3 regions of the Phreatobacter oligotrophus genome follow, and region 2 is predicted to be linked to each of the others. Evidence: riboswitches for the same ligand, from Rfam matches in the RefSeq annotation. Region 2 holds a riboswitch; each other region holds the start of a gene.

Region 1 (7,309 bases), on a different contig from region 2:
CCGGCTCGGAGAGGCCCGGCAGGTCGATCGGCTCCTTGCGGGCGAGCTTGCCGAGGCGCGACTTCACCTTCTTCGGCTCGGGCAGGTCGACGCCGGTGACCTCGGGACGGCCGATCTCGAAGATCAGCGCTTCCTCGATCTGCAGCGCCTTGTTGCCGGTGAAGGTCGGGTGGGCGGAGGCGGCACCGGCCTCGCCGGCGGCGGTGGGACGACCCTGATTGTTCATGGACATGGGACCGCTCCTCAGAGGCTGGCGCCGAGCGCGGCCACGAAGGCGGCGCGATCGTCGTCGGTGTTCACTTCGGTGTTGGCGACGAGGAGGATATCCTTCAGCGCCTTGTGCTTGGGCCACAGCCGCGCGGCGGGAACGCCCGCCAGCACGCCCTTCTTCGCCATCTTCTCCACGACCTTGGCGGCATCGCCCGGCACGCGGATGGCGAACTCGTTGAAGAAGCTGCCGTTCAGCACCTCGACGCCGTCGACGTCAGCGAGGCGGTCGGCGAGATCGCAGGCATTGGCGTGGTTGATGGCGGCGAGGCGGCGCAGGCCGGTCTCGCCGAGCAGCGTCATGTGGATGGTGAAGGCGAGGCACATCAGGCCGGAATTGGTGCAGATGTTGGAGGTCGCCTTCTCGCGGCGGATATGCTGCTCGCGGGTCGAGAGCGTCAGCACGAAGCCGCGGCGGCCTTCCGCATCCACTGTCTCGCCGCAGAGGCGGCCCGGCATCTGCCGGACATATTTCTGCTTGGTGGCGAAGAGGCCGACATAGGGACCGCCGAAATTGAGACCGACGCCGATGGACTGGCCCTCGGCGACGACGATGTCCGCGCCCATGGCACCGGGCGGGGTCACGGCGCCGAGCGAGACCACCTCAGTGACGACGGCGATCAGAAGAGCGCCGGCATCCTGCGCCTTCTTGGCGATGGCGGTGAGGTCGTGGAGGTTGCCGAAGACATCCGGCGTCTGGATGACGATGCAGGAGGTCTCGGCGTCGATGGCGGCGGCCACCGCCTTGAGGTCGGCGCTGGCATCGGCCGGGTTCGGCTCCAGCGAGACGAGTTCGTCGCCGGCCATGCGGGACAGCGTCTCGATCGTGTCGCGGTAGTGCGGATGCAGGTTGCCGGCGAGGATCGCCTTGCGCCGCTTGGTGACTCGATGCGCCATCAGCACGGCCTCGGCCGCGCCCGTCGAGCCGTCATACATGGAGGCGTTGGCGACCTCCATGCCGGTGAGGAGCGCCACCTGGGTCTGGAACTCGAACAGGTACTGGAGAGTGCCCTGGGCGATTTCCGGCTGGTAGGGCGTGTAGCTCGTCAGGAACTCGGAGCGCTGGATCAGATGATCCACCGAGGCCGGGACATGGTGCTTGTAGGCGCCGGCGCCGACGAAGAAGGGCACCTCGGAGGCCGTGATGTTCTCCGCCGCCATGGCGCCCATGATGCGCTCGACATCGAGCTCGCCCTTGGCCTTCGGCAGGTCGACGAGGCCTTTGAGCAGCTTCGATTTCGGCACGTTGGCGAAGAGGTCGTCGACGGCGGCGACGCCGATCTTGGCCAGCATGTCGGTGCGGTCTTGGGGCGTCAGCGGCAGGTAGCGCATTGCGGTCTCCGGGCAGTCGGATGGGGAGGCGCGGGCCGCAGCGAGCGGCCCGCCGGCACTCACAGCGTGTCGAGGAAGGCCTTGTAGGCGGCCTCGTCCATGAGCTCGTCGAGCTCGGCGGGATTGGCGATCTTCACCTTGAAGAACCAGCCCTTGCCGGCCGGGTCGTCGTTGACGGTGGCGGGCGCGCCTTCGAGGTCGGGGTTGGCCTCGACCACCTGGCCGGAGACCGGCGAGTAGATGTCGGAGGCGGCCTTGACGCTTTCGACCACAGCGGCGCTGTCGCCCTTCTTCACGGCCTTGCCGCTGGAGGGGAGCTCCACGAAGACCACGTCGCCGAGCTGCTCCTGGGCGTAGTGGGAAATGCCCACCGTGCCGACGTCGCCGTCGATGCGGATATATTCGTGGTCCTTGGTGTATTTGGTCGTGGCCATGGTCATCCCCTGGTGAAGTGGTTCGGCGGCTCAGCCGCGGACATAGCGATGCCGTGCGAAGGGCATGGTCACGACCTTGCCCGGCAGGTCCTTGCCGCGGACCTCGAGGAGCACGGGCGTGCCCGGCTCGGCGAAGCGGCGGTTGACGTAGCCCATGGCGAGCGGGCCGTTGATGGTCGGGCCGAAGCCGCCCGAGGTGACCGTGCCGATGGGCTGGCCGTCGGCGGACTTCACCACCGTTCCCTCGCGGGCCGGAGCGCGGCCATCGGGCAGGATGCCGACACGCAGGCGCGACGCACCCTCGGCCAGCTCCTTCTGGATGCGGGCGGCGCCGAGGAAGCCGCCCTCGGCGCGGCGGCGCTTCTGGATCGACCAGGTGAGGCCGGCCTCGACGGGCGAGGTTGTGGTGTCGATGTCATGGCCGTAGAGGCAGAGGCCCGCCTCGAGGCGCAGCGAGTCACGGGCGCCGAGGCCGATCGGCTTGACGCGCGGATCGGCGAGCAGCTTGCGGGTCAGCGCCACCGCATCGCCGCTCTTCACTGAGATCTCGACGCCGTCCTCGCCGGTATAGCCGGTGCGGGAGACATGGGCCCAGATACCGTCGATGGCTAAGTCCACCGAGGTCATGAACTTCAGGCCGGCGAGCGAGGGCGCGAGCGTCGCCACCGCCGCGACGGCCTCGGGGCCCTGCACTGCGATCAGCGCGAGATCGTCGGCGACCTTCAGGGTCACGCCGGCCGGGAGATGCGCCCGCATATGGGCGTAGTCGGCGTCCTTGCAGGCGGCGTTCACCACCAGATAGAGCCAGTGCTCATGGCCGGGATGGCCAAGGCGCGTGATCATCAGGTCGTCGAGGATGCCGCCCTCGGCATTGGTGAACTGGGAATAGCGCTGCTGGCCGAGCTTCAGCGCCATGACATCGGCGGGCACCAGGGCCTCGAGCGCGGCGGCGGCCGTCTCGTAGCGGCCGTCCTCGGGGATGAGGAAGCACTGGCCCATATGGCTGACATCGAACAGGCCGGCGCTGGTGCGGGTCCAGTTGTGCTCAGCAAGGACGCCGGTCGGATACTGCACCGGCATGTCGTAGCCGGCGAAGGGGACCATCTTGGCTCCGAGCTCGCCATGCAGGGCATGGAGAGGTGTGGTCAGCAACGGGCCGTCCTGGGGCTCGCCCATGGGTCCTGCACTCCGGCGCGCGGACGCGTCCGGTCATGCCGAACACGTTCCGATTACGGGCTTGTCGCCCGCTCGCGCCCCTCTGTCGCAGGACCTGAGAGATTCACCGCGGCCCGCAAGGGCCGACGCCCTCGGGCGCCATCGGCTTACTCCGTCGGTGGGCCGGGATTGGACCTCCGGCCGCTTTCCAGAATGCCATTCCCCCGGCGGTCCTTTTGCCTGAGAGGTTCCGGGGCCGTTGCTCCTTCGGCGCCGGGGGATCCCATCAATTCAAAGACCACCCGGACTCTCCCGCCGGGTTCATATGGCACGGCATCGCAATGGCCGGATCATGCGGCGAAGTCAAGGCGAGCCTGTGGGCACGCCTGCCGCAAAGAAAGGCAGGCGCGAAAGGCGTCAGCGCTGGGCGGTGCGGGCGCGGCCGCGGCGCTGGCGCTCGGGCTGCTGGGCCTGGGTGTCGAAGCCGACGAAGATGATGTAGGTGGCCAGTTCCGCAGCCTCCGGCAGGGGGAAGCTCACCTGGTCCTCGACCTGGGTGAAGGAGACGCTCGGCGAGCCCGAGGGGATCTCGATCGGCACCTGATAGAGACGGGTCCAGACTGGCGTCGACAGGCCGCGCGTCACCGCGACGCGGATCGGCAGCGTGACGCGGCCGGCATCACCCTTCGGGCCGACCAGGACGCGGCCCTCGATGCCGACGCGGATGGTCATGGTCTGGCCCTCGATGCGGCACTCGCGGGCAAGATCGGTGATCGTGCCCTGGTAGCGCAGCTCGGTCGGACCCTCGCCCCCCTGGCGCCAGACGGCCGAGCCGTCGCGAACCTCGATGCGCGGGCAGGCGTCGGGGTTGAGGTTCTGCTGGCCCTGCGGGACGGGCTGGCCGAACAGGGCGGTATGGACGGGCGAGCCGACGCCGGGCGGCGTCTGCGGGGCGGGCTGCGCCGCCTGCTGCGGCTGGCCGAAGAGATTGCCGCCGGTCGAGCCGCAGGCGCCGAGCGCCAGAGCCGTCATCAGCACGGCCGTTGCCTTCCAGATACGCACGCCCAAACCCTCGCATTGCCGTCGGGATCGGCGCTTATAGCAAGAGCCGTCGGGCGGAACAAAGGCGTTCATGCTGCCATCCACCGGCAGGCTGCGACGCCGTTCATCGGCTTCGCTGATGGACAAATCGCACGTTTTTCATGAGAAGGGCCGAACGCCGCCGCTAGACTGGCGCGATTGCCCCCGCCCCACAGGATAAGCCGCATGACCGCCGATCTCCTCGCCTCGCTGCGCCCGGAAGCCTCGGGCGCCCCCGCCAGCGGCATCGTCGAGCTGTCGAAATATGCGCGGGCGGCCGGCGACGTGATCCAGCTCTGGGTCGGCGAGGGGGACACGCCCACCCCCTCCTTCATCTACGAGGCGGCGACGCGCTCGCTCGCGGCGGGCGAGACCACCTACACCTGGCAGCGCGGCATCCCGGAGCTGCGCCAGGCCATCGCGACCTATGCCTCCGACCTCTACGGCCGCGAGCTGTCGCCGGAGCGCTTCTTCGTCTGCGGCTCGGGCATGCAGGCGATCCAGATCGCCATGACCATGGTGGCGGGCCCGGGCGACGAGATCCTCATCCCCTCCCCCACCTGGCCGAACGCCCCGGCGGCTGCGGGCCTGCGCGGCGCGACGCCGGTCTTCGTCGCGCTCGACCATGGCAATCGCGGCTGGCAGATCGACCTCGACAAGCTTGAGGCGGCGATCACGCCGAAGACCAAGGCGATGTTCATCAACACGCCGTCCAACCCGACCGGCTGGACCGCGACGAAGGAGGAGCTCGCCGCGATCCTCGCGCTCGCCCGCCGGCACGGGCTGTGGATCGTCGCCGACGAGATCTATACCCGCTTCGTCTGGACCGAGGGGTCGCCGCGCCGCGCTGCCTCCTTCCACGACGTGCGCGAGGACGGCGACCGCATCATCTGGGTCAACACCTTCTCGAAGAACTGGGCGATGACCGGGTGGCGCACCGGCTGGGTGGAGGCCGACCCGTCCCTCGGCGACGTCGTCGAGAACCTCATCCAGTATTCCACCTCGGGCTCGCCGGTCTTCGTGCAGCGGGCCTGCGCCGTCGCGCTGGAGCGCGGCGAAAGCTTCCTCGCCCATCAGGTCGCCAAGGCGCGCAAGGCCCGCGACATCGTCTCCGAGGCGATCGAGGCCACAGGCCGCTGCCGGTTCTCGCGGCCGGACGGCGCCTTCTACCTGTTCTTCGGCATCGACGGCGTCACCGATTCGAACGCTGCGGCGATGAAGCTAGTCGACATCGCCAAGGTCGGGCTCGCCCCGGGGAGCGCCTTCGGGCCCGGCGGCGAAGGCCATTTGAGGCTCTGCTACCTGCGCTCGCAGGAGCAGATCGAGATCGCGGCCGAGCGTTTGCGCACCGCCATCCCCCTTTTGTGATGCATTTTGGGGAAGGAAGCCGCCCTTCCCCGTTGCAATGCGCAAAACTCCGTAGCATGGTCCGGGGGGTGAGGCGAGTTGACGCAGGGGGCCAACCTGCGCAGCGCCACGCGGAGGATCCCCCATCCAGCAGGTCGTCCCCCCACCGGCGAGTGTTTCCGAGGCCCGGCTGTCGAGCGTTCTCGACATGGCCGGCGAAGGCATCGTCGTGCTGGATGCCGGCGGCACGATCCTCGTCTTCAACAAGGCCTGCGAGGCCATGTTCGGCCGCAGCACTGCCGACGTCGCCGGACACAAGTTCGGGCTCCTGCTGGCCGGGCCACGCCAGCCGGAGGACGCGCTGCTCGCGGCCTGGGTCGGCGCGCCGCGTGAGATCGCCGCCCGCCACCGTGACGGCACGGTGCTGCCCATCGAACTGTCGCTGGCCCGCGCCGACACGGCCGAGGGCGCGCAGTTCATCGCCATCCTGCGGGACCTCAGGCCCCGCCGCGCCACGCAGGAGCGGCTGGCCCGCCGCGAGGCGGAGCTCTCGCATCTCGCCCGCGTCGCGGCGCTCGACCAGATGGGCGCGGCCCTTGCCCATGAGCTCAACCAGCCGCTGACGGCGGCGACCCTCTACCTCCAGGCCGCCGACAGGCTGCTCGACCCGAATGGGGCGGCGACCGAGGTCGTCGCCAAGGCGCGCCGCGAGGCGGAACGGGCCGGCCGCATCGTCCGCGCCATGCGCCAGTTCATCGCCAACCGTCCGCCGGAGCAGGTGCCGGTCGCGCTGGTGCCGCTGGTCGAGGAGGCGGTGGAGCTGACGCTGATGGGCCGCCGCGCCTGCGGCGGCGTCGGCATCGAGGAGGCGGTGCCCGGCGTCTCGGTGGTCGGCGACGCCATCCAGATCCAGCAGATCGTCGTCAATCTCGTGCGCAACGCCCTGGACGCGGTCGGCGGCCGCGAGGGCGCGCATGTCACCGTCACCATCGGCGCCGCAGGCGGCAAGGCGATGATCGCCGTTACCGACAACGGCACCGGCGTGCCGCCGGAGGCGGTCGCGGACCTGTTCACGCCCTTCGCCACGTCCAAGCGCTCCGGCCTTGGCCTCGGCCTCGCCATTTCCCGCACCATCGCCGAGGCGCATGGCGGCGATATCCATGTCGAGCCCGGCGGTGACGGCCGCGGCGCAACCTTCACGCTGATCCTGCCGCTTCAGACGGGACCGGTTCCTTACCCTGACGAACGGAGGGCCAATCCGTGAGCACCCATCATCGCAATGACGTCTATGTGGTCGATGACGATCCGGCCGTGCGCGACGCGCTGAGCACCATCCTGTCGATGGAGGGCTTCGGCGTCACCGGCTTCGCCGACGGCCCGTCCTTCGTCACCGCGGCGCGGCACCGCCGGCCGGCCTGCGTCATCCTCGACGTCAACATGCCAGGCACGTCGGGCCTCGACGTGCTGCGCCAGTTGAAGGCCTCCGCCTCCACGGCGCCCGTCTTCGCCATTTCCGGCCAGGCCGACATCCCCATGGCCGTCGATGCGATCCGCAATGGCGCGCTCGACTTCTTCGAGAAGCCGTTCGACGCCGGCCGTCTCGTCAGCCGCGTGCGGGAGGCCATCGCCCAGAGCGAGCAGCCGGCCGCGCAGCCCTCGCGGCTTGCCTCCTACTTCCCCGGTATGGAACTGCT
Region 2 (7,309 bases):
TCGGGCCCGCGGAGACCATCCGCGGGCCTTTTCTCGTCCCGCTCGAACTTCGGCCGGCCGGCCCCGTCGGATGATGAGCTCGCCCTCGCGAGACGCATCGGAAACGCAGAATCGCCGCGGTAGCGCGGTCGCGAAACGCTGACCGGCCAGAAGACATGCCGATGGGCCGGCTCATCCGGTCCACCGCGATGGTCTCAAACGCTGCAAACGGGCGCATGATGAAGACAGTTTTTGCCTGCAAGGTCATCGCCGCGGCCTGCCTTGTCGCTGCGACGGGCATCATGGCGGCGGCCGCCGCCGAACGCTTGCCACGGTCGTTCCACGGCACATGGGCTTCGGATCTCGCCCAGTGCGCGGAAACGGGCGAACTCACCCCGACGCGCATCGATGGCCGGTCCATCCTCCAGTACGAAAGCGGCTGGAGCATCCGGACCTGGACGCGGCGCGGCAACGTCTGGGTCGGTCGCGGACGCGCATTCGACGATCAGGACAGCACGCCGGCCACCGTCCGGTTGCGCCTGCGCGCCGACGGCACGCTCAACTTCGATTCCACAGGATCGGGCCCCATGCCGGACGAGGCGGGGTGGGTGCGATGCCCGGCGGAGACCGGCTCGTCCAGCGCGACGCGGTAGCATGCCGGCGCGTCCCGGTGAGCCGCTAGCGGTCAGGACGCTGCCAGCCCGAAGGCTCGCCACGAAGGGCCCGCCGCGACCATGCGGCTGGCCCCCCGTGAACAGGCGCGCGATCAGGCGTTGGGCCGTGCCGTCGCCAGCGCGCTGACGGCCTCGGCCGTAGCGGCCGACAAGGTCCACCCCAGATGCCCGTGGCCCGTGTTATAGAGCACGCGCGGGTTCCGGCCCCGCGTCACCCGCGGCATCATGTCGGGCATCATCGGGCGGAGACCCGCCCACGGCACCGCCTGCCGCGTGCTCATGCCGGGGAAGTGGCGCCGGCACCAGGCGACCAGCGGGGCGATGCGTTCGGCCCGGATGTCGCGGTTATAGCCGTTGAACTCGGCGGTGCCCGCGACGCGGAACCGGGTGCGGCCGAGCCGGCTGGTGACGATCTTGGCCTTGTCGTCGAGCAGGCTGACCCAGGGCGCCGCCTCCTGGTCGGCGGCCTCCGGCAGATGGACCGTGATGGAATAGCCCTTGACCGGATAGACATTGATGCGGTCGCCGAAGCCGCGGGCGACCTCCCGGCTCAGCACGCCGGCGCAGACCACGACCTTGTCAAAACGCAGGGTCTCGGCGGCCGCCGGGGCGCCGTCCGCCACCGGCTCGGTGGAGCGGACGGTGAGGCTGACATGATCCTCCAGGGCCTCGGTCGCCAGGACCTCGGTGGAGAAGCGCATCGCGACGCCGCGCCGCTCGCAGGCCTCGGCGAGGCCGATGGTGAACTTGTGGATGTCGCCGGTGAAGTCGGAGGGCGTGTAGAAGCCGCCATGGAACTGGCCCCGCAGCGCCGGCTCGATGGACCGGATCTCCGCCGGCGTCACCGCATGGCGCGCAAGGCCCCCGCGGGCGAGGAGCGCCGTGACCCGCGCCGCCGCGTCGAAGTCGGCCTTCGACTGGTAGAAATGCAGGATGCCGCGATCCTCGCAGTCGAAATCGATGCCCTCCTCGGCGGCCATCTGCCGGAGGTGGGCGCGGGCCTCGATGGCGAGCCGCGCCGTGGTGATGGTGTTGTCCTCATGCGCCGGGATGGCGGCGAGGAATTCGCCCATCCAGCTGATCTTGTGCCAGGAGGGCTTGGGGTTCACCAGCAGCGGCGCGCCCGGCGACATCATCCATTTCAGGCCCTTGAGCACCGTGCCCCAGCTGTTCCACACTTCCGCATTGGAGGCGGAGAGCTGGCCGCCATTGGCGAAGGAGGTCTCCATCGCGGCATAGGGGTGGCGGTCGAAGAGGGTGACGCGGCAGCCGCGGCGGGCGAGGCTATAGGCGGTGGTCACGCCGGTGATGCCGCCGCCGATGACGGCGACGTTGATCGTGTCTGAGGTGGGCATAGCGGGTCTCCTTCCGCGCACGGCGGATCGAAGCCCCCTCTGTCATTGGCCTGAGAGCATCCCGCGGGGCCGGTCATCGGACCTGCGGTTACACCATCGGCGGGAGCTGCTGCTCCACTTTTCAGAGTCACGTTTCGGCGCGGTCTGTTTGCCTGAGAGTTTCCGGGGCGGTTGCTCCTTCGGCGCCGCGGCAGGTGAAACCCCCGCGAACTCTTCCGCGGTCATGAGGGTAGAGCCTTCCCGGCATTCGTCAAGATCGGGAGACGCGGGACGGCACGCCACCGGGGCGCCAGGCTCCGGCGGCTCTGTTGCGCGGCCCCTGCCCGGCCGCATCGGCTGCCTCTCTTCTTCGACGGGGCCTGAAACCGGTGGTGAAGCATGGCCGGCCTCGCCGCGCGCGGCCGCCGCGATCAGCTGCAATTCGAGACCTGGTTGGCACAGATGCCGCGCCACCATCCCCGCTCTCCGCCGATCTCGACCAGCCCCCAGTTTCCCGAGCAGGCGTGGAGGCGTTCGACGACGTCGCCGGGACCGATGGGCGTTGGCTCACGCGCCACCGGCCGAATCGCGGAAAACTCGCTGGGCGCCTGCCGCAGTTCGCCGCGAGCCAGTCCGGTATTGGCAAGCGCCGCGCCGATGAGGCTCGCCGGGACCCATCCCTGGCCGCGCGGCGCCTGGGGCAGCGTGCGGGGATAGCGCTCGCCATAGGCCACTCCCGGTGCGGTGATGTCCCGCACCAGAAACCACCCCGGCCGGGAGCCGATCACCCTGAACTGGGAGCGGTAGGTCTGGCCTCGATCACCAAGGCGGTCGGGCGCCTTCCACGGCGGGGGTATCCGGCCGATCGCCCGTGCCTGCGCATTGGGAGCCGCGCGCAGGGTCATCCCGGCGGGATCGGGGTCCATCGACCAGGCGGTGATGTCGCAAGTCTCGGTGCCGCGCGGCAGCCGCCTGCGGTCGGAACGCATCCCCTCTGACTGACCAACAAAACGCTCCCACCACTCGTCGTCCTGGACTGAATTGCCCTCGACCACGCGCGTGTTCACGGCGATGAGCCTGGTCTCGCTCACCACCAGATCGACTTCGATCGCCTGGCCCTCGTCATCCGCGCGTCCCGGACGCGATGGATCGTCGGCGTCTGCGCGGAAAAGAGCGACATAGCCCTTGATGTTGTGGTCGAGACTGTCGGGCTTGAGGGTCCTGACCGGCCCGGCTCGCCAGCCGGGGGGCGTGGCCGCGATCGCAGCGTCAAGCCAGGCATGGCTATCGACCAGTCTCACCTCGTTATTCCTGACGAGATAGGCCGTCCGGATCTGCCAGCCGACGAGCACCAGCGCACCGCCGTCCGGCGTCGTCGCCAGCTGGGTGAAGAAGTTCGGCTTGTCCCTCGATATGTCATAGGGCTCGAGGAAGCGGCCGATCACGCGCTCCTGCGCGCCCGTCCCCTTCGAGAGGATGATCAACCGCACGGGCTGCTCGATGCCGGCGCCGCCGCCCTCGCCGGTTTCGAAAAGCCTGCCGACAACGACCTTCAGACGCTCGGCGCCCACGGGATATTCGGAGAGGTCGTATTGCTCGCAGCGTAATGCGCCGCCGGGACGACCGCGGGCTGATGGATCCTGGCTGCGCAGGAAGACAGGGTCGCTGCGCCAGTCCGTGTCGCCGAGGCTGCAGGACGGTATCGGCGTTGGCTGCTGGGCAAGGCTTGGCGCAACGCCTCCCAGCATCGCGGCAAAAGTCGCGATCAGTTGAAAGGTGCGCATGGCATCGGACATGGAGCTTCTCCCGGAGCGGCTTATCCCCGCGGGATGCTGAAGGCTCATGCCGTCACGGAAAGCCCGTGTTTCAGATCGGCGATCTTGCGGCCGACGTCCCACGTTCTCGGCTGGACCCGTTTGCGGGGATGACCCGCGGGGGCTGACTGGATGGGGCCGCAAGAACGTTGAGCGCATTGCCGGTGCGTTGCTGTGGGGCGAACGGCGCTTTTCCTCGTTTCGGCGACGTTACTTTCGCGGTATGGAAAAAGGACGCGCGGCAAGCCGGCGCCCTTCGCCGCCCGGCAGGAACGCGCCAGGGGACGACCAGCATGCCTGTTGCCGCTCCGCCACTGACCCTCGCTCGCCTGGCCATCGCCTTCGCCGCTGGCGCTCTGGCGGTCCTCTTGTTCCATCAGGTCGCCGTCCTGATGATCGCCAGGGCGGGCATCGCACCCCTCAGGGCCTTTGTGTTCGATCCCGTCGCGCCATTCGGGATCCCGCAAGTCATGAGCCTGGCCTTCTTCGGTGGGTTGTGGGCCGTGGTCTTCACGGTGATCTGGACGCGGTTCGGAAGTGCGGTCCGTCTGCCGTTCTGGGCCGCGGCGGCGATCTTCGGCGCCGTGGCTCCGACGCTCGTGGCCTGGTTCGTGGTTGCGCCCCTGAAAGGCCAGCCCGTCGCAGCGGGGTTCAACCCGGCAAGGATGTGGATCGGGCCTGTTCTCAATGGACTGTTCGGCCTCGGCGTCGGCCTGATGATCCCTCTCGGGGCCAGGCTGTGGGGCGAGCAGCGCAGGGGGACACCGTCACCCACCGCATTGCGCGATTGACCGGGTCCTTCCCGTCGCGACGCAGGCGAGCGAGACAGGTGCGCGCCCTCGCGCCGGCTCCGGCAAGGCGAAGCATCATCCTGGCGCCTGTCCCTGATCGCCCGGGTGCAAACGTTTCCGAGGTCCGCTTGGGGCCCCAGCAGCGACATTGGCCTAGCAATTTCAAGGACGATTGGCGGAGAGGGAGGGATTCGAACCCCCGATACGGTTGCCCGTATGCCGCATTTCGAGTGCGGTGCTTTCAACCACTCAGCCACCTCTCCGCGGTCGCAAGGCGGTGCGAGAAGACGCGCCGCCCGAGTTGAAGCGAAGCGCGACATAGCGGAACGGACGGCCGCATTCAAGCACGGCGTCGCGGCGGGGACGGAATTTCGCAGGAACAGCGTCGACGGCCTTCATGCCCTGCGACCGCCCGCCGTGCATCCCGGCCGGCACGGCCTCGCCCCTCGGGGCAGCCGGGCGACACGGCCTCCCCGGCCGCAGAGGCAAAAAAGGGCGGCGCCCTGCGGGTTTTCCTTGACTCGCGCGCCTGTTTCCATCATTGAGCCGCGTCCCGCTTCCGCTTGGCTGAGAACCGTCCGGTTCCGTCGTGCGATGCGGGCGTCACCAACAACCGCCGGTCCGCCGGCGGCAAGACCAAACAAGAAGACGGCCGGCCAAGGCGCGAGGGGCTTCCCTCCCGACCCGCCAGGCATCGTCGACAAGGACCGAAAACGATGTACGCAGTCATCAAGACTGGCGGCAAGCAGTACAAGGTTGCCGCCTCCGACACGATCACCATCGAGAAGCTCGAGGCTGCGGCCGGCGAGACGGTGGTGTTCCCCGAGGTGCTCATGGTCGGCGGCGACGCCGGCATCACCATCGGCTCCCCCTTCGTGGCCGGCGCCTCCGTGGCCGCCGAGGTCGTGAAGCAGGCCCGCGGCCCGAAGACCATCTCGTTCCGCAAGCGCCGCCGCCAGAATTCGAAGCGCAAGAAGGGTCATCGCCAGGACCTGACCATCGTGCGCATCGCCGAGATCCTCACCGGCGGCGCCAAGCCGTCGAAGGCCGCTGCCGCGCCGAAGGCCGACAAGGCCGAGGGCAAGGCCGCCAAGGCCGAGGTCGCCGAGACCGCTGCTGCCCCGACCGGCAAGATGGACACGTCCAACCTGTCGCTGATCGCCGGCATCGGCCCGACGATCGAGAAGAAGCTGCGCGCCGCCGGCATCACCTCCTGGGAGGAGATCGCCTCCTGGGATGACGCTGCGCTCGAGGCGAAGGACAAGGAGCTCGGGCTCCGCGGCCGCGCCAAGCGCGAGGAATGGGTCGAGCAGGCCAAGGAGCTGCTGGCTGGCAAGCCGCCGCGCGCCAAGGTCGACAAGGCCGAGCTGGAATCCGGGGAAGACAAGTAAGCGGGGCTCTTCGCCACGCTCTTGCCATCTCTCTGCACAACACGTCTTATAAGACCAACGGAATCGGGAGCTCCTCATGGCTCACAAAAAGGCAGGCGGCTCGTCGCGTAACGGTCGCGACTCGAACGCCCAGCGTCTCGGTGTGAAGCGGTTCGGCGGCCAGCAGGTCGTCTCCGGCAACATTCTCGTGCGTCAGCGCGGGACGAAGTTCCATCCCGGCACCAATGTCGGGCTTGGCAAGGATCACACGCTCTTCGCGACCACCGACGGCCGCGTAGAGTTCCGAACGAAAGCGAATAACCGTACCTACGTGTCGGTTGTTCCGATGATTGCCGCCGCCGAGTAACAGGCGGCACCGACATCGGGGCCGCCGGCGAGTTCGCCAGGCTGCCCCATGATCGCGGATCGAAGATCGAGGGGCGCCAGGCGAGACAGCCGGGCGCCCCTTTCTTCTTCGGTCCTGGAAATGGTTCCAGGCCCGCTGACAGGCAAGGGAAGGAACCTGCCATGACTGCCCTGGAAACCGAACTGGAAGGCCGCCTCGGCGGCGATCTGCGCGAGAGCTGTATGCCCGTCCTCGAGACGGAGCGGCTCGTTCTCCGTGTGCCGCGTTTCGAGGACGTCCCGGCGGTCGTGGCGCTGGCCAATGACCGACGGATTGCCGAGATGACGGCCAATCTCCCGCATCCCTATGCGGCGAAAGACGCGGAGAACTGGATCGCCAACGCCTGGACCTCCCAGGACCATCCCCTTCTCATCACCCTCAAGGCCAACGGCGCGCCCATCGGTGCGACGGGCTTCGTGATGCCCGATACAGGCGATCCCGAAATCGGTTACTGGCTCGGCACCGCCCATTGGGGCCGCGGCTATGCGACGGAGGCCGCCCGCGCCGTCGTCGATCACCTGTTCACGGATCGCGCCGCCGAGGCGGTGGCCGCCCGCGCCCGGGTCGTCAATCCGGCCTCGCGCCGCGTCATCGAGCGTTGCGGCTTCCAGTGGGTCGGCGCCGGCCTCACCCGCTCGCGCCTGCTGGCGAGCTCGGTGCCGGTCGACAAGTTCCGCCTCGACCGCACGCTCTGGGCCAGCCTCAAGGCCTGGCGCGACCCGATCCTGCGGCGCTCCGCGCCGAAGGTCGTTGCGGGTTGCCTGGCGTGAGCCTCGTCCTGCAGCCCCCCGCCGGCACGGCCGGCGGGGTTCGCGGGAGGACCGGTTGAACGGCCCTTTCCTGCCCCATGTGCCGCTGACGACGCGTCGGCTGGTCCTGCGCCAGCCGAGCTTCGACGACGTGCCGCGCCTCGCCCGCCTCGCCGGCGACAGGGACGTCGC
Region 3 (7,309 bases), on a different contig from region 2:
GGTTGCCGATCCACATCGAGGCGATCAGGCCCCAGAAGAGGCGCGGTTGTTCGGTCATCACGCCGGGGCCGGGCTGGATGCCATGCATGATCATCGCGCCGATCATCAGCGCCATCACCGTGTTGGCCGGAAAGCCGAGGGTCAGCATGGGAATAAAGGACATCTGGGCGCCGGCATTGTTGGCGGCCTCCGGCGCGGCGATGCCCTCGATCGCGCCGTTTCCGAGTTCCTCCCGGTGCTTGGACACGCGCTTCTCCAGCGCATAGGCGCCGAAGGACGCGAGCGCCGCTCCGCCTCCCGGTAGTACGCCGAGCGCGGCTCCCAGAGTGGTGCCGCGAAGGGTCGGCGCGACCATGCGCGACCAGTCCTCGCGGGTCGGCATCAGCCCCTTCACCTTGGCGAAGCCGAGATCGCGGCGGGCCTCGTCCTCCAGATTGGCGATGATCTCGCCAATCCCGAACACTCCCATAGCGACGATGACGAAGTTGAGGCCATCCGCCAGTTCAGGAAAGCCAAAGGCGTAGCGTTGAAGCCCTGAGTTCACGTCCGTGCCGACGAGGCCGAGCAGCAGCCCGAGGGCGATCATGGCGATCGCATGCAGGATATGCCCGCTCGCCAGCACGATGGAGGCGGCGAGCCCGAGCACCATCAGCGCGAAATACTCAGCCGGACCGAACCTGAAGGCGAGTTCGGTCAGTGGCGGTGCGAAGAAGGCGATGAGGAAGGTGCACACCGTGCCGGCGAAGAACGAGGAGAGCGCGGCGACCGCAAGCGCGCGGCCGGCGGCACCTTTGCGGGCCATCTTGTAGCCGTCGATGGCGGTCACGACCGAGGTCGCCTCGCCCGGCAGGTTGATCAGGATCGCAGTCGTCGAGCCGCCATACTGCGCGCCGTAAAAGATGCCGGCCATCATGATGAGCGCCGAGACGGGCTCCAGGCCGAAGGTAGCCGGCAGGAGCATGGCGATGGTCGCCGACGGGCCAAGGCCCGGCAGGACGCCGATGGCGGTCCCGAGAAACACACCGATCAGGCACCAGACGAGGTTCGTCGGGGTTGCCGCAACCGAAAGACCCATGAGCAGGTCGGCGAAAATGTCCATGATCCGCTCCTCAGCCCCCGGTGAACCACGAGCCGACAAGCGGCATCTGCACGGAAAGACCCCAGACGAAGACGAGCGCACAGGCGGCGACCAGGCCGGCCGCGCCGAGAAGCGCGACGGGGCTCCAGCGGAACTCGCGGCTCGCCATCGCCGACAGGAGGATCAGCACGAAAAGACCGCCGATCATGCCGATCGGCTCGATCATCAGACCGAAGAGCGAACAGGCCGCGGCTATCAGCAGGAACGGCTTCAGCCGAATGGGATCGAGCGGCGCACCATTGATCCGGATACCGCGCACAAGTGCGACCAGGCCGAGAAGGATGAGCGCTGCCGACAGAACCTTGGGGAAATAGCCCGCACCCATCCGGCCCGCGGTTCCCATCGGGTAGTTCCATCCGAACCAGAGCCCCGCGACACCGAAAGCCAAATAGATCGCCCCGGCGTAGAACTCCTTCGGACTCTTGACGACAACCATGGCCGCCTCCCTCGTCGCGCTTGTTGTCTCGTTGCGCGATCGGCGGTGATCATGGGCAGTTTGTTGCAATACGCAATAATTGAAATTCGCAATAAATGATACCTAACTTGTATAATTGCTCTCCAATGCCGTCGCCGTGGCACCGCGCGGAACTCCAGGGACCAACCCATGCTCGAACGATCACTGACCTATCTCCTCTCCTCGATCGTCGAGGACGGCATCGGCAGCGCCAACCGCATCTTCGAAATCCGCATCGGGTTGAGCGTCCGCGAATTGCGCGTGCTGCGCCTGGTGCGCGCCAATCCGGGCATCACCTTCACCGTCCTCGCAGAGCGGACCAAATTCGAGAGGACGCTGACGTCCAGGACCGTTTCGAAGCTCATCAAGGCCGGTTTCATCGAAAGAAGCGCTATTCCGAGCGATGCGCGGGCTTTCGGCCTAACGATTACGCCTGACGGCGTGGCTTTGTGCGAGCGGGCGGATCCGCTGACCGCCGAGTTCGAGACACTGATGCTGGCACCCCTGAGCATGGCGGAACGCGAGGCCTTTCTGAGCGCCGTCGAACGGCTCAAAGTCTGGATCGAGGGTGGGTATGCCGGCGAGGTCGCGAACCGCTATCCCAGGGCGCGCGCCGGCGCCAAGCCGTTCAACCGAACTCGTGATTTTGTTGGAAAATGAAACTAACTTGACAGACAATGCTTCTCGGGTATGGTCTTTCACGCGGAAGAGTTCGCGGGCTTTCGGGCCGCCGCGACGCCGAAGGAGCAACCGCCCCGGAAACTCTCAGGCACCAAGACCGCGCCTTTTTGATCGACTCTGAAAAGCGGAGCCCGCAGGCTCCCGCCGATGGTGTAAGCGGATCTGGCCGATGAGCGGCCGAACGCGATGCTCTCAGGCCAATGACAGAGGGGGCTTCTGATCCGTGCGTCGCGCGGAAGGAGAAGCCGCATGTCTACTCCCGAGAACCTGAACGTCGCCGTCATCGGTGGCGGCATCACTGGCGTGACAACCGCCTACAATCTGGTCAAGCGCGGGGCTCGCGTCACACTGTTCGACCGCCATCCCTACACGGCGATGGAGACGTCCTTCGCCAATGGCGGTCAGCTCTCCGCCTCCAACGCCGAGGTGTGGAACAGTTGGGCCACTGTGTGGAAGGGTCTCAAGTGGATGACGACGCCGGGCGCGCCGTTGCTCTTCAACCCGCGCCCCTCCTGGCACAAGATCTCGTGGATGCTCGAGTTCATCGGCTCGATCCCCAAATACGAAGAGAACACGGTTACAACCGTGCGGCTTGCTATCGAGGCCCGCGCCCATCTCATGCGGATGGCGGCCGACGAAGGCATCGCCTTCGACTGCGAGAAGCGCGGCATCCTGCATTTCTACGAGAACAAGAAGGACTTCGAGGCGGCGACGCGCGTCAGCGCGCTCCTCGCCAAGGGCGGCCTTGAGCGCCGCGCCGTGACGCCGTCCGAGATCAAGTCGATCGAGCCCGCGCTGCGTGGGACCTACCATGGCGGCTTCTACACCGAGAGCGACTTCACCGGCGACATCCACAAGTTCACCAACGGCCTCGCAAAGGCCTGCCAACGTCTCGGCGTGACAATGCGCTTGTCCGACGAGGTGCTGTCCACCAAGGCGAGCGACCACGGCGTGACCGTGATCAGCCAGTCGACAGAGCCGCATCTCGAAAAGACCGAACCGCCGACCGAGGTGCATGTCTTCGACCGTGTCGTGGTCTGCGGCGGCGTGACGTCGCGCAACCTCGCGCGGATGCTCGGCGACCGGGTGAACATCTACCCGGTGAAGGGCTATTCCATCACCGTGCAATTGCCTGAAAAGGCGGACCAGGAAGCCGCGCCATGGGTCAGCCTGCTCGATGACGCCGCGAAGATCGTGACGAGCCGTCTCGGCCCCAACCGCTTCCGTGTCGCCGGCACCGCCGAGTACAACGGCTACAACCGCGACATACGGGCCGAACGCATCGACCCGCTGATCCGCTGGTGCCGGGCCCATTTCCCGGGCATGAGCACCCGCCAGTCCGTGCCGTGGACTGGCCTCAGACCCATGATGCCGGACATGCTGCCGCGCGTCGCCCGTGGTCGGCATCCGCGTGTGTTTTACAACACCGGCCACGGCCATCTCGGCTGGACGTTGTCGGCCGCGACCGCCGACGCGGTCGGCGCGCTCGCCACGGCCCGCGTCAACGCGTGAGGCGAGGAAGGCGATCCACATGAAGACTTCGCCCGAGTTCGCAGGTCACGACATCGTCCGGAAGCCCGGCGAACTCAGGGCTTGGTCGCGCGCCTGGCGCACGGCGGGCGAACGCGTGGCACTCGTGCCGACCATGGGCGCGCTGCACGAGGGGCATCTATCGCTTCTTCGGCGGGCGCGCACCGAGGCCGACCGCGCCATCGTCTCGATTTTCGTGAATCCCACGCAGTTCGCGCCGGGAGAAGACCTCGCCGCCTATCCGCGCACCTTCGCCGCCGATCTCGCGGCGATTGCAAGCGTCGGCGAGGCGTTGGTCTACGCGCCGGAGGCTTCCGACATGTATCCGGCTGGTTTCGCCACCGCGGTGTCGCTGGCGGGCCCCGCCAATGTCGGCCTTGAGGACCGCTTCCGGCCCACCCATTTCGCCGGCGTCGCCACCGTGGTCGCGAAGCTTTTCATTGCGGCGGAGGCCGAAATCGCCCTGTTCGGCGAGAAGGATTACCAGCAGCTCAAGGTGGTCCAGCGTATGGCGGCTGACCTCGACATCGCGACCGAGGTGATCGGATGCCCGACCGTGCGCGAAGCCGACGGTCTCGCGATGTCCTCGCGCAATCGCTTCCTATCGCTGGAGGACCGCCGGCGGGCGGCGGTACTGCCGAGCGTCATGGCGACGGCGGCCGAGCGCATCCGGGCGGGCGCGGAGCATGGGGCGGCCACGGCGGAGGGTGCAGCGGAACTCCAGCGGGCGGGCTTCGACGTCGAGTACATCGAGGCTCGGAACGCCGACACGTTGCTGCCGCTGGGTCGGATCAGCAACGAGCGGATCCGACTCCTGGTCGCGGCCCGGATGGGCACCACGCGGCTGATCGACAACATGCCGGTCGAGAGCGCGATCCAATCGGCGTGAGGCGGGCGTCCTTGCCGCGTATCGAACCATAGAGACTTGTCGTGGCGATGCGCTGTGTCATCGCCCAAAGCCAAACCTCGCGCGCGAGCCGTATGCCGGGGTTCGTGGAGCGCCGGTCACTGTCGGCGAAGATCGGACCCGATCCGCTCGGCTGCATCTTGACGGATCACCATTTGGCGATTTCGACAACTTATGCGCCGCCAGTCCGTCCTTCGAACAGTCCCCGAGAAACATCGGCGCCATGGTCGGTTCGCGGGGTAGTCGTTTCCCGGAAAGCGAACCGCAGCGCCCCGCGTTTCCCTGCTTGCGACACCAAAATTCCCTGTTTCGCGGCACAGGGAAAACATCTGCATCTCCCTCAATAGCCTTGGTGTTTTCGGCTCCCAAAAAATGCTTGAGGCGGGCATTTCACTGTTTCCCTGTTCTTTTCCCTGTTTGCAGGGAAAATGCCCACCAGAACGGTTCGCGCCCGACCGCATGGCGCACCAACCGTTTTTCAAAATGATATCAATTGTTTAATGTGAAAAAATTGCCTCGATATGATCTGATCCCACAAAACTGGACCGTTTGAGATTGGAGTTTTCCGCGTCAGAATCCCTTGGCTGGGAGGAGTGGAAGACGATGAAGGCGAGCAAGTTCTCGGAGGCGCAGAAGGCGTTCATCCTGAAGCAGGGGGCGGACGGGGTCACGGTGGCGGAGATCTGCCGGAAGGCCGGGATCAGCCAGGCGACCTATTTCAACTGGAAGAAGAAGTATGACGGCATGACGCCGCCCGAGATGCGGCGGCTGAAGCAGCTTGAGGACGAGAATGCCAAGCTGAAGCGGATCGTGGCTGACCTGTCGCTGGACAAGGAGATGCTGCAGGACGTCATCCGCCGAAAAATCTGAGGCCTGGGCGTAAGCGCAAGCTGGTGAACGTGATCTGCGAGGAGTGGAAGGTCTCGATCAGGAGGGTCTGTGGCGCCCTCGAATTCGATCGATCAACCTTCCACTACCGGTCACGCAAGCGCGACCAGGCCGGCATCGAGGCGCGGATCAAGGCGATCTGCGAGACACGTATCCGGTATGGCTACCGGCGTGTCCACGTCATGCTCCAGCGCGAGGGATGGGACATCAACATCAAGAGAACCCATAGGATTTACAATGAGTTGGGGCTACAATTGAGGAACAAGGCACCAAAGCGCCGGGTCAAGGCCAAGCTGCGCGAGGATCGTGCGCCGGCGACCCGGCCGAACGATGTCTGGGCAATGGACTTCGTTCATGACCAGCTTGCCACCGGCAAGAAGATCCGGGTCCTCACCGTCGTCGACACCTTCTCGCGCTTCTCGCCCGTGATCGACCCGAAGTTCAGCTATCGGGCCGAGGATGTCGTTGCGACGCTCGAGCGGGTTTGCGCGGCGGTTGGCTATCCCCGGACGATCCGGGTCGATCAGGGATTGGAGTTCGTCTCCCGCGATCTCGACCTCTGGGCTTATGCCAAGGGCGTGACGCTGGACTTCTCCCGCCCGGGAAAGCCCACGGACAATGCCTTCATCGAGGCCTTCAACGGCAGGTTCCGGAGCGAGTGCCTGAACGCGCACTGGTTCCTGACGCTTGCCGACGCCCGCGAAAAGATGGAGGATTGGCTCAGATACTACAACGAGGTGCGCCCGCATGGGGCGATCGGCCATAAGCCTCCGATCTCGTTGCAGAACCCCGGCGGCGTAGCCAGCCAGCTGCCGTGAAACACGCCGGAAACTCCACCTTCCGGCGGTCCAAAGAATGGGACCGGATCAAATACTTCCGGGGCTCTAACCGCCGCTGGATGACAAAGCAGTGGCAGGTCAGAGGGCGTCAAGAAAAGGCGGAGCTATTTACTACGCGATGCAAATGCCGACGCCACTCAATGCATCGGCGATCGTTCCGAAGGCATGCGCCTCATTGCGCTGGCCAGTGAGGCCGGCGAAATGCAGACCCATGCCTCTCGTTCCCGTCGCGAGACCAAAGACGATAGACCCTGATGAACCACCAAGCGTCGAAGCGTCATGGGCAAAGACGCTCTCGTGCCAGTCTGCGCCCAAACCGCTGACAGCGGTCCTGACGAGGCCCGGAGCAGCGCGCTTGAGCCCGAAACGCCGTCCGAACAGGACGCTGCTGATCCAGTTCCAGTCCACGCCATCGACAACGCCGCTGCTGCTTTTGGGGTCGGCCGGAAAGCCGATCACGATCAGTTTCGCGGCCGTGTTCCCAGCCAGGGCGACATCGGAGGACAGCTGGATCGGCGTCGGCAACTCCGGCTTGCTCCTGTCGACCGGAGCGATCTCAAGCGCAACGGCGTCGATCGCGCCGGCGGTCTGGCCGCAGCCCTTCGGCAAGCGCGCCGCGGCGATCTTGTGGGTGACCCTGACGGGACTATCGATCTCGCCGTCGAAGTCGAGTCCCGGTCCACCATAGATCGCCATCCTGCTGCCGCTCAGGCGGTATTGAACCCCTGGCGAGCGCAGGATCTGCTGAAGCACATGGAAGTTCGTCAGAACCAGCGGTGGATCGCCTTTCTTTGCACCAGCGACGAGGGATCCGGTTCCAAAGAATGCGGCAGGCCCGCCATCGAGACGCTGGATGCGGCCGATCGCCGGCG

Evidence for each region. Region 2 has a riboswitch for glycine ahead of C8P69_RS08770 (D-amino acid dehydrogenase). Riboswitches for the same ligand answer to the same signal wherever they lie in the genome.
Region 1: another riboswitch for glycine. It lies ahead of gcvT (glycine cleavage system aminomethyltransferase GcvT); the one in region 2 lies ahead of C8P69_RS08770 (D-amino acid dehydrogenase).
Region 3: another riboswitch for glycine. It lies ahead of C8P69_RS19795 (D-amino acid dehydrogenase); the one in region 2 lies ahead of C8P69_RS08770 (D-amino acid dehydrogenase).

Annotation. Positions count from the first base shown of each region.
Region 1 is NZ_PZZL01000001.1:88,523-95,831, reverse strand. Features, by position in the region: gene gcvPB (aminomethyl-transferring glycine dehydrogenase subunit GcvPB) at 1-232, opposite strand, end outside; gene gcvPA (aminomethyl-transferring glycine dehydrogenase subunit GcvPA) at 244-1,599, opposite strand; gene gcvH (glycine cleavage system protein GcvH) at 1,659-2,033, opposite strand; gene gcvT (glycine cleavage system aminomethyltransferase GcvT) at 2,064-3,209, opposite strand; glycine riboswitch at 3,407-3,513, opposite strand; gene C8P69_RS00450 (hypothetical protein) at 3,606-4,250, opposite strand; gene C8P69_RS00445 (pyridoxal phosphate-dependent aminotransferase) at 4,455-5,636, shown strand; gene C8P69_RS00440 (PAS domain-containing sensor histidine kinase) at 5,761-6,879, shown strand; gene C8P69_RS00435 (response regulator transcription factor) at 6,876-7,309, shown strand, end outside.
Region 2 is NZ_PZZL01000003.1:341,132-348,440, forward strand. Features, by position in the region: gene C8P69_RS08765 (hypothetical protein) at 162-632, shown strand; gene C8P69_RS08770 (D-amino acid dehydrogenase) at 746-2,008, opposite strand; glycine riboswitch at 2,046-2,135, opposite strand; glycine riboswitch at 2,139-2,236, opposite strand; gene C8P69_RS08775 (SH3 domain-containing protein) at 2,419-3,783, opposite strand; gene C8P69_RS08780 (hypothetical protein) at 4,095-4,592, shown strand; tRNA gene C8P69_RS08785 (tRNA-Ser) at 4,766-4,855, opposite strand; gene C8P69_RS08790 (50S ribosomal protein L21) at 5,309-5,983, shown strand; gene rpmA (50S ribosomal protein L27) at 6,060-6,329, shown strand; gene C8P69_RS08800 (GNAT family N-acetyltransferase) at 6,491-7,138, shown strand; gene C8P69_RS08805 (GNAT family N-acetyltransferase) at 7,194-7,309, shown strand, end outside.
Region 3 is NZ_PZZL01000010.1:165,863-173,171, forward strand. Features, by position in the region: gene C8P69_RS19780 (tripartite tricarboxylate transporter permease) at 1-1,099, opposite strand, end outside; gene C8P69_RS19785 (tripartite tricarboxylate transporter TctB family protein) at 1,110-1,574, opposite strand; gene C8P69_RS19790 (MarR family winged helix-turn-helix transcriptional regulator) at 1,743-2,252, shown strand; glycine riboswitch at 2,286-2,383, shown strand; gene C8P69_RS19795 (D-amino acid dehydrogenase) at 2,523-3,785, shown strand; gene panC (pantoate--beta-alanine ligase) at 3,805-4,692, shown strand; one part of gene C8P69_RS19805 (IS3 family transposase) at 5,314-5,575, shown strand; one part of gene C8P69_RS19805 (IS3 family transposase) at 5,575-6,416, shown strand; gene C8P69_RS19810 (S8 family serine peptidase) at 6,549-7,309, opposite strand, start outside.